Regions from separate parts of the Nocardiopsis sp. NPDC055879 genome, predicted to be linked through region 1. Evidence: predicted binding sites of a transcription regulator. Region 1 holds the regulator's gene; the other holds the start of a gene.
What was found. Region 1 encodes HrcA, which represses chaperone genes, less so after heat shock. Its sites were predicted from a motif close to TTGGCACTCTCNNNNNGAGAGTGCCAA; they were not measured.
Positions count from the first base shown of each region.

Region 2: the regulator HrcA is predicted to act here: its motif matches at 2,485-2,511, upstream of groL (chaperonin GroEL).

Region 1 covers NZ_JBSHCT010000001.1:311,246-315,662, forward strand. Annotated here, with positions in the region: gene ACWGKS_RS01265 (hypothetical protein) at 1-486, shown strand, start outside; gene ACWGKS_RS01270 (DUF3097 domain-containing protein) at 527-1,366, opposite strand; gene hrcA (heat-inducible transcriptional repressor HrcA) at 1,544-2,557, shown strand; gene dnaJ (molecular chaperone DnaJ) at 2,562-3,713, shown strand; gene ACWGKS_RS01285 (16S rRNA (uracil(1498)-N(3))-methyltransferase) at 3,710-4,417, shown strand, end outside.
Region 2 covers NZ_JBSHCT010000010.1:63,605-68,021, reverse strand. Annotated here, with positions in the region: gene ACWGKS_RS13755 (SAM-dependent methyltransferase) at 1-24, shown strand, start outside; gene ACWGKS_RS13750 (NUDIX hydrolase) at 126-593, shown strand; gene groL (chaperonin GroEL) at 688-2,319, opposite strand; gene ACWGKS_RS13740 (ABC transporter permease) at 2,689-3,486, opposite strand; gene ACWGKS_RS13735 (ATP-binding cassette domain-containing protein) at 3,483-4,417, opposite strand, start outside.

The sequences.
Region 1 (4,417 bases):
CGCGACCAGGATGCCATCGTCGCCGCTCGACCGCTGGGGCTGCCGCGCGTACCCCTGCTGAACGTAGGGCTGCTGCCCGGGAACCTGCTGGGGCTGCTGGGCGAACCCCTGCTGTGGCGCCTGCGGCTGCTGCGCGTACTGCTGCCCGTGGTCGGCGGGTCGCGCGGATGCGGGCGGGGCGAAACCCGGCTGTCCCTGCTGGGGTGGCCGCTGCGCGTACTGCTGCGGCATCTGGGCCTGCTGCTGCGGCTGCTGAGGCGGATACTGCTGACCGGGACCGGGACCGGGACCGGGCCGGGCGCCCGGGGGCTGCTGCGGATGCGGCCCGGGCGTCCGCCCGTACCCCGGCCCGCCCTGCTGTGGGGGCGCCTGCGGCGCCTGTGGCGGCAGCGGAGGCCGTTGCTGCCCCTGCGGCTCGTCCGGGGACGGGGGATTCGACGGAGTCTCGCTCATGGTCTTCCTTGGATCCGCTGTCGGGGATGCTGATCGGACGTGCCCGAATGGTGGGGCCGGTGGTCCCGCAAGCCTAGTCTTCCAGGGGATGGGGGCCCGTGACGAAGTCGATGAGCTCCTCGACACGTCCCAACAGGGAGGGTTCGAGGTCACCATAGCCGCGCACCGACCCCAGGATGCGGCGCCATGCCTCACCCGTCTCCATCCGCCACCCCAGGGCGTCCACGACCCCCTCCTTCCACGGGAGTCCACGCGGCACCCGCGGCCAGGCCCCGATCCCGACCGCGCCCGGCCGGACCGCCTGCCACACGTCCACATACGGGTGCCCGACCACCAGCACGTCCTCGCCGCGCACCCGCTCGGCGATACGACTCTCCTTGGACCCGGGCACCAGGTGGTCCACCAGCACACCCAACCGGCGCCCCGGCCCGGGGGCGAACTCCGCCACCACCGCGGGCAGGTCGTCCACACCCTCCAAGAACTCCACGGCCACGCCCTCCACCCGCAGGTCGTGACCCCACACCTTCTCCACGAGCTCGGCGTCGTGCGCGCCCTCGACGTAGATACGGCTCTCCCGCGCGGTACGCGCCCGCGCGCCGGTCACCGCGATCGATCCCGAGGCGCTGCGCAGCGGGCCCTTCGGCTTCGCGGTGGGGCGCACCAGCGTCACCGGTCTCCCGTCCACCAGGAACGCGGCGGGTGCCAACTCGAACACCCGGCGACCACCGTCACGGTCCTCCAGGGTCACCGTGGCCTTGTCCCAGGCCACCACCGCCCCACAGAACGTCTCGTCGGCGTCCTCGACCACCAGGTCGTGGTCGAGTGGGATCTCGGGCACCGTGCCCTTCTTGGGGAGTCGCCGGTCTCCGGCCAGAACGTCGCGGCCGTAACGGCCGGTTCCATTGGTAACCACGGTGCCGCAGTGTACTGGTGACAGGCTCAGGAACCGCGTGGTCGGGTGGCGCACGTCGCCGATCCGTCGGGAAGAAGACGGCCTCGCTCCCGTGTTACTACCGGCGGGTACCCACACGCGTTTGCGGTCGGGCATAGAATTAGCACTGAGGACCACGGAGTGCCAGGAGGTGGCGAGTTGCTGGATGAGCGCAAGCTCGCGGTCCTGCGTGCCGTCGTCGAGGATTTCGTCAACACCAACGAGCCCGTCGGTTCCAGGTCGTTGGCCGACCGACACCCGCTCGGTGTCTCCCCGGCGACCATCCGCAACGACATGGTCGCGCTGGAGGAGGACGGGTACATAGCCCAGCCGCACACCAGCGCGGGGCGAGTGCCCACGGACAAGGGATACCGCCTGTTCGTGGACCGGCTCTCCTCGGTCAAGCCGCTCTCGGCCGCCGAACGCCGCGCCATCGAGTCCTTCCTCGGCGGTGCCGTGGACCTCGACGAGATCGTCGCCCGCACGGTGCGGTTGCTCGCGCAGCTCACCCGTCAGGTCGCGATCGTCCAATACCCGTCGCTGACCCGTTCGTCGGTGCAGCACGTGGAACTCGTACCCCTGGGCGGCCAACGCATCATGATGGTCGTCATCACCAACACCGGACGGGTCGAACAGCGCGTCATCGACGGTCTGGGCGTCGTCGACGAGAAGGTGGTCGACGATCTGCGCAACATGCTCAACCGCGCCATATCCGGGAAGCACCTCGGTGACGTACCGGACGCGGTGGACGACCTCCCCGCGCAGGTTGCCCCGGAGGACCGGCCCGTGGCGGTCGCCGTCCTCTCGGTCCTGCTGGAGAGCCTCGTCGAACGACACGAGGAGAAGATCGTACTGGCGGGAACCGCCAACCTCGCCGCGGTCGACTTCGCGGCGAGTCTGCGGGACGTGCTCGAAGCACTGGAAGAGAACATGGTCCTCATCCGTTTGCTGGGTGAGGCGAAGGACCCCTCGATGCTCACGGTGCGCATCGGCGCCGAGAACTTCCACGAGGGCCTTCGATCCACCTCCATCGTTTCGGCCGACTACGGTGTGGGAAACCAGTCGCTGGCCAAGATCGGTGTGGTGGGACCCACCCGGATGGACTACCCGGGGACGATGGGCGCCGTCCGTGCGGTGGCTCGGTATGTCGGACAGATTTTGGCAGGACAGTAACTCAGTGGCCAGAGACTATTACCAGGTTCTCGGGGTGCGTCGCGACGCGTCCAAGGACGAGATCAAGAAGGCGTACAGGCGGCTCGCGCGCGAGCTGCATCCGGACGTCAACCCCGACCCGGCGACCCAGGATCGCTTCAAAGAGGTGACCCAGGCCTACGAGGTCCTCTCCGACGAGAACAAGCGTCGGATGTTCGACATGGGTCACGACCCCTTCGCCCCGGGTGGCGGAGGCGGTGGCGGCGCCGGCGGCTTCGGTGGCGCGGGCGGCTTCGCCTTCGACGACATAATGAACGCCTTCTTCGGCGGCGGCCAGCCCGGTGGGCGGGGCCCGCGCGAGCGGGTCCGGCGCGGACGCAGCATCAAGATCCGCATCGAGCTGGACCTGGTCGAGACCGCGTTCGGCGTCAGCAAGGAGATCACCTTCCCCACCGCCATCCTGTGCGACACCTGCCAGGGTGAGGGGACGGCGGCCGGTTCACAGCGAACCACCTGCGACATGTGCCATGGCCAGGGTGAGGTATCCCAGGTCACGCGCTCCTTCCTGGGCCAGGTCATGACCTCGCGCCCTTGCCCGCAGTGCTCGGGCCAGGGCTCGGTCATCACCAACCCCTGCGGTGACTGCGCCGGTGAGGGGCGGGTCCGCGAGAAGGTCACCCGCACCGTCAAGATCCCCGCCGGTGTCGACGACGGCACCCGCATCCAGCTCGCGGGAGAGGGCGAGGTCGGCCCCAACGGCGGACCGCGCGGCGACATCATCCTGGAGATCGTCCAGAAGTCGCACCCGACCTTCGAGCGTCACGGTGACGACCTGCACTGCACCATCGCCGTGCCGATGACCGCGGCCGCGCTGGGCGCCTCCTTCGCCTTCGACACCCTCGACGGCACAGAGAACATCGACCTGCGCCCGGGTACCAACTCCGGACACGTCATCACCCTTCCCGGCAAGGGCGTCAGCCACCTCGACGGTGGTGGACGGGGCGACCTGCGCATCCGGGTGGACGTGGAGACGCCGAGCAAGCTCGACGAGGAGCAGGAGGTCCTGCTGCGCAAGTTCGCCGAACTGCGCGGGGAGGACCAGAACCCGGGCCGGTTCAGCCCTGGCCACGGCGGGTTCTTCTCCAAGATCCGTGACGCCTTCGGCGCCGGCAAGTGACCCCACCGGTATTCCTGGTCGACACCGCGGCCCTGGCCGCCGACCGGATCCGGCTCGACGGGCCCGAGGGGCGGCACGCCGCCGCGGTCCGACGCGTCCGTGAGGGCGAGACCGTTGATCTCTCCGACGGTCTCGGCTCGCGGGCGCGGTGCGAGGTGGTGGAGGTCCTCGGCAAGGAAGCCCTCCTGTGCCGGGTTCTCGAACGCCTCGACGAACCCGAGCCGCGTCCCCGTCTGACCGTGCTCCAGGCCCTGCCCAAACGGGACCGGGGGGAGCTCGCGGTGGAGACGATGACCGAGGTCGGGGTCGACACCATCGTTCCCTGGGCCGCGGAACGGTGCGTCACCCAGTGGAAGGGCGACCGGGGCGCCAAAGCCCTCGCCAAGTGGCGGGCCGTGGCCCGGGAGGCCGGCAAACAGGCCCGCAGGGCGCGCCTGCCCGAGGTCACCGAACCCGTCGACCGCAAGGGCGCGGCGGCGCTGCTGGCCGAGGCCGACCTGTCGGTGGTCCTGCACGAGGACGCGACCGAACGGTTGTCCCGACTGCCGCTGCCGGACTCCGTCACCGAGGTCGTACTTGTGGTGGGGCCCGAGGGCGGAGTGTCCGAAGCGGAGCTCGCCGCGTTCGACGAGGCGGGTGCCGTCCGGGCGCTGCTGGGCGATTCGGTCCTGCGCACCTCCACCGCGGGGGTGGCGGCCCTGTCA
Region 2 (4,417 bases), on a different contig from region 1:
TACCTGACCCTCCTGCGGGTCTGAGAAGGGTTGTCCACGGGTTCTCCGGGCGCCGGTTGCGCGCGCGTCCCGGCGCACGCATGATCGTTTCCGGGGGCCGGCCGGTTCCCCGGGGGAGGAGGCTTATGGACACGCGGGCACTCGCCGACGACGCCCGACGGTCGGGGATCGAGGGGTTCTCGGCGGGCGCGATCGTCCACCGGGACTTCGGGCGGGAGATCCTCCTGCTGCGCCGTCGCGACGACGAGACCTCCTTCCCAGGGGCGGAGAGTCTGCCCTCGGGTGGAGTGGAACCGGGCGAGACCCTCCTCGGCGGGTTGGCCCGGGAACTGCACGAGGAGATCGGCACGCCCGTGGGCGCCCCACTCCTGTTGGAGCCCTTCGTGAGCTGGTTCGACTACGACTCACGGCACGGCGAGCGCAAACGCCAGTTCACGTTCGCGCGACCACATGACGGCACACCCGTGCGGTTGTCGCAGGAGCACACGGACTTTCGGTGGTTCCCGGCCGAGAAGCACTCCGACAGCGATCTCACCCCGCAGGTGAAGGCCGCGGTCCGGGAGTGGCTCGACCACCGCGACACTCTCACCTGAGGCCCCGGAAACAGCGAAACCGGGCGGCCCCGTGAAGGGCCGCCCGGTCGTCGCGGGCGAGGTCGCGTATCCGGACCTCGGACTCCTGAACCTCTTAGAAGTCCATGCCGCCCATGCCACCGGTCGGGTCGCCGGCGGGAGCCGCGGCCTTCTCCGGCTTCTCGGCGATGACGGCCTCGGTCGTCAGGAACAGACCGGCGATCGAGGACGCGTTCTGCAGAGCGGAACGGGTGACCTTGGTCGGGTCGATGACGCCGTCCTTGAACAGGTCGGTGTACTCACCGGAAGCGGCGTTCAGACCGAAGCCGGGCTCCAGGTTCCTGACCTTCTCGGCCACGACGCCGCCCTCAAGGCCGGCGTTGATCGCGATCTGCTTGAGCGGCTCGGCGATGGCGCGGCGGACGATGTCGGCGCCGATGGCCTCGTCACCCTCCAGCTCCAGCTTCTCGAAGGCGGGGACACTGGCCTGCAGCAGCGCGACGCCACCACCGGGCAGGATGCCCTCTTCGACGGCCGCCTTGGCGTTGCGGACGGCGTCCTCGATGCGGTGCTTGCGCTCCTTGAGCTCCACCTCGGTGGCGGCACCGGCCTTGATGACGGCCACGCCGCCGGCCAGACGGGCGAGACGCTCCTGGAGCTTCTCGCGGTCGTAGTCGGAGTCGGTGCGCTCGATCTCGTTGCGGATCTCGTTCACGCGACCGGCGATGGCGGTGGCGTCACCGGCACCGTCGACGATGGTGGTCTCGTCCTTGGTGACGACGACCTTGCGGGCGCGACCCAGCATGTCGAGCTCGGTGCTCTCCAGCTTGAGGCCGACCTCCTCGGTGACGACCTGGCCGCCGGTCAGGACGGCGATGTCGCCGAGCTGAGCCTTGCGACGGTCACCGAAGCCCGGAGCCTTGACGGCGACGGACTTGAAGGTGCCGCGGATCTTGTTGACCACCAGGGTCTGCAGGGCGCCGTCGGCGACGTCCTCGGCGATGACCATCAGCGGACGACCGGCCTGCAGGACCTTCTCGACAACGGGCAGGAACTCGTTGTTGTTGGAGATCTTGGAGTTGACGATGAGGATGTAGGGGTCCTCAAGGACCGTCTCCATGCGCTCAAGGTCGGTGGCGAAGTAGGGCGAGATGTAGCCCTTGTCGAAGCGCATGCCCTCGGCGAGCTCCAGCTCGAGCCCGAAGGTCTGCCCCTCCTCGACGGTGATGACGCCTTCCTTGCCGACCTTGTCCATGGCCTCGGCGATGCTCTCGCCGATCTGGTCGTCGCCGGCGGAGATCGAGGCGGTGGAGGCGATCTGCTCCTTGGTCTCGATGTCCTTGGAGAGGTTGCCGAGCTCCTCGTTGATGCGAGCCACGGCGACCTCGATGCCGCGCTTGAGGCCGACCGGGTTGGCGCCGGCGGCGACGTTGCGCAGACCCTCGCGTACGAGGGCCTGGGCCAGGACGGTGGCGGTGGTCGTACCGTCACCGGCGACGTCGTCCGTCTTCTTGGCGACCTCCTTGACCAGCTCGGCCCCGATCTTCTCCCAGGGGTCCTCGAGCTCGATCTCCTTGGCGATGGAGACACCGTCGTTGGTGATCGTGGGGGCGCCCCACTTCTTCTCCAGGACGACGTTGCGGCCCTTCGGGCCGAGGGTGACCTTCACGGCGTCCGCGAGCTGGTTCATGCCACGCTCGAGGCCGCGACGGGCCTCCTCGTCGAACGCGATCAGTTTGGCTGCCATTGAGTTCTTGTCCTCCCGTGACCGGGCTGATACGCGATGGGACGAGGCGTGCGCCCGCGACGGACGACCGTGGTCGATCCGGCAACCCTGCTGCCGGAGGCCCACGATCTCGCAGCCTCGATCCGATTAGCACTCGGCCATGCTGAGTGCTAACCACTCATCTTTTTAGCACTCGGCCTTGGAGAGTGCAAACGATGTGGTCACGATTTCCATGACCTCGAAAACACCCATCACCTGCGATGACGTGCCCGAACCGGGGCATTTGAGCGTTGGGCGAACAGATGGTGACACCTGGACCCGGTGGCGACTCCGTCGCTCCCTCATCCGGGAAGGTCCGGGTGAGCACCCACCGTCACCGATCGGTTCGGCTCAGGTGTTCATCCGTCGCATCGCACGCGATCCCACGGCCAGGGCCAGGACGGTCATCGCGAGCGCCATGGCCCAACCGACCAGGACCGTGGTGTCCCAGGGACCACCGCCGAACAGCACCCGGGCGGCGTCCACCACGTGCGCGATCGGGTTGAGCCTGGACAGCGTGTACAGCCACCCGGGCGCCAGTTCCATCGGCAACAGCACCCCGGACAGCAGGAGCAGCGGCATCATCACGGTCTGGATGATCGGCGCGAACACGTAGGTCTGCTTGGCCGCCAGCGCCGCCAGGGAGGACAGCGTGGACAGCCCGATGCCGAGGACCGCCAACAGGGCGACACCGGACAGGGCCCCGACCGGTGTGGTGCGGAAGCCCAACGGCACCACCACCACGAGGATCAGCAGGATCTGTGCCACCACGACCACCATCTCCCGCAGGACCCGGCCGAGCAGCAGGGGCACCCGGCCCGCCGGCGTGGCCAGGAGGCGTTCATGCGCCCCCGACGCCATCTCCGGAAGCAGCCCGAACCCGGAGAACCCGGCCGAGAACAGCGCCATCATCACCAGCAGCCCGGGGACGAACCACTGCCAGGGATTCTCGCCCTCGACCCCGGCCAGCCCGCCCAACAGGGGTGCGAACAGCACCAGGTAGAGCAGGGGTTGCAGCATCCCGAAGGCGATCAGGTGGGGCCGGTACAGCATCGGGCGGATCTGGCGGGCGAACACGATCCCGGTGTCGCGCACGAATCCGGGCACGGCGGGTCGCCGGATCGCCGATCCGGTGGTGGCCCGGCTCATCGCCCCTCCTCGCGCAGACTGCGGCCGGTCAGCGTCAGGAAGACGTCGTCCAGGGTGGGCCGCTGCACTTGGACGCTGCTCGGCTGGACACCGGACTCGTCGAGTGCGCGCAGCAACCCGGGCAGGAAGGCGTCCCCGCGTTCGACCCGTAGGGCCACCTCCGCGCCGCTCGCTTCCACCTCGGTGACCTCGGGCACCGCTCCGTCGCTCAGGGTCGCGGCCACTTCCGCGGCCTTCTCCGCCAGGTGCGTCTCGTCGAGGGTGAACCGGATCAGGTCCCCGGAGACGCGCCCCTTGAGTTCGTCGGGGGTGCCGTCGGCGATCAGGCGACCGTGGTCGATGACCAGCACCCGTTCCGCCGCGTTGTCGGCCTCCTCCAGGTAGTGGGTGGTGAGCACGACGGTGGTGCCGTACTCCGACCGAAGCCGGGCCACGTGTTCCCACAGGTCGGCGCGGCTCTGCGGGTCCAGCCCGGTGGAGGGCTCGTCGAGGAAGAGCAGGCCGGGTCGGTGGATGAGTCCCATGGCGATGTCGAGCCTGCGTCGTTGACCGCCGGAGAGGGTGGTCGTCTCACGGTCGGCGACCGCGGTGAGGTCGAGCATCTCCAGGAGTTCGTCGGTGCGGGACCGGGCGGTGCGTCGGTCCAGGCCGTAGAGCCGCCCTTGGTAGTGGAGTTCGTCGCGGGCGCGCTGGTCATCGGCCCCGCTGTGTCCCTGCCCGACGAAGCCGATCCGGCGTCGCACCTCGGCGGGCTCGGCGCGCACGTCGTGTCCGGCGACCACGGCGGTACCCGAGGTGGGTTCGAGCAGTGTGGTGAGCATGCGCAGGGTGGTGCTCTTGCCGGCTCCGTTGGGTCCCAGGAGCGCCACGAGTTCTCCTTCGACCACTTCCATGTCGACTCCGCGTACGGCTTCGACGGTGTCCTTGCCGA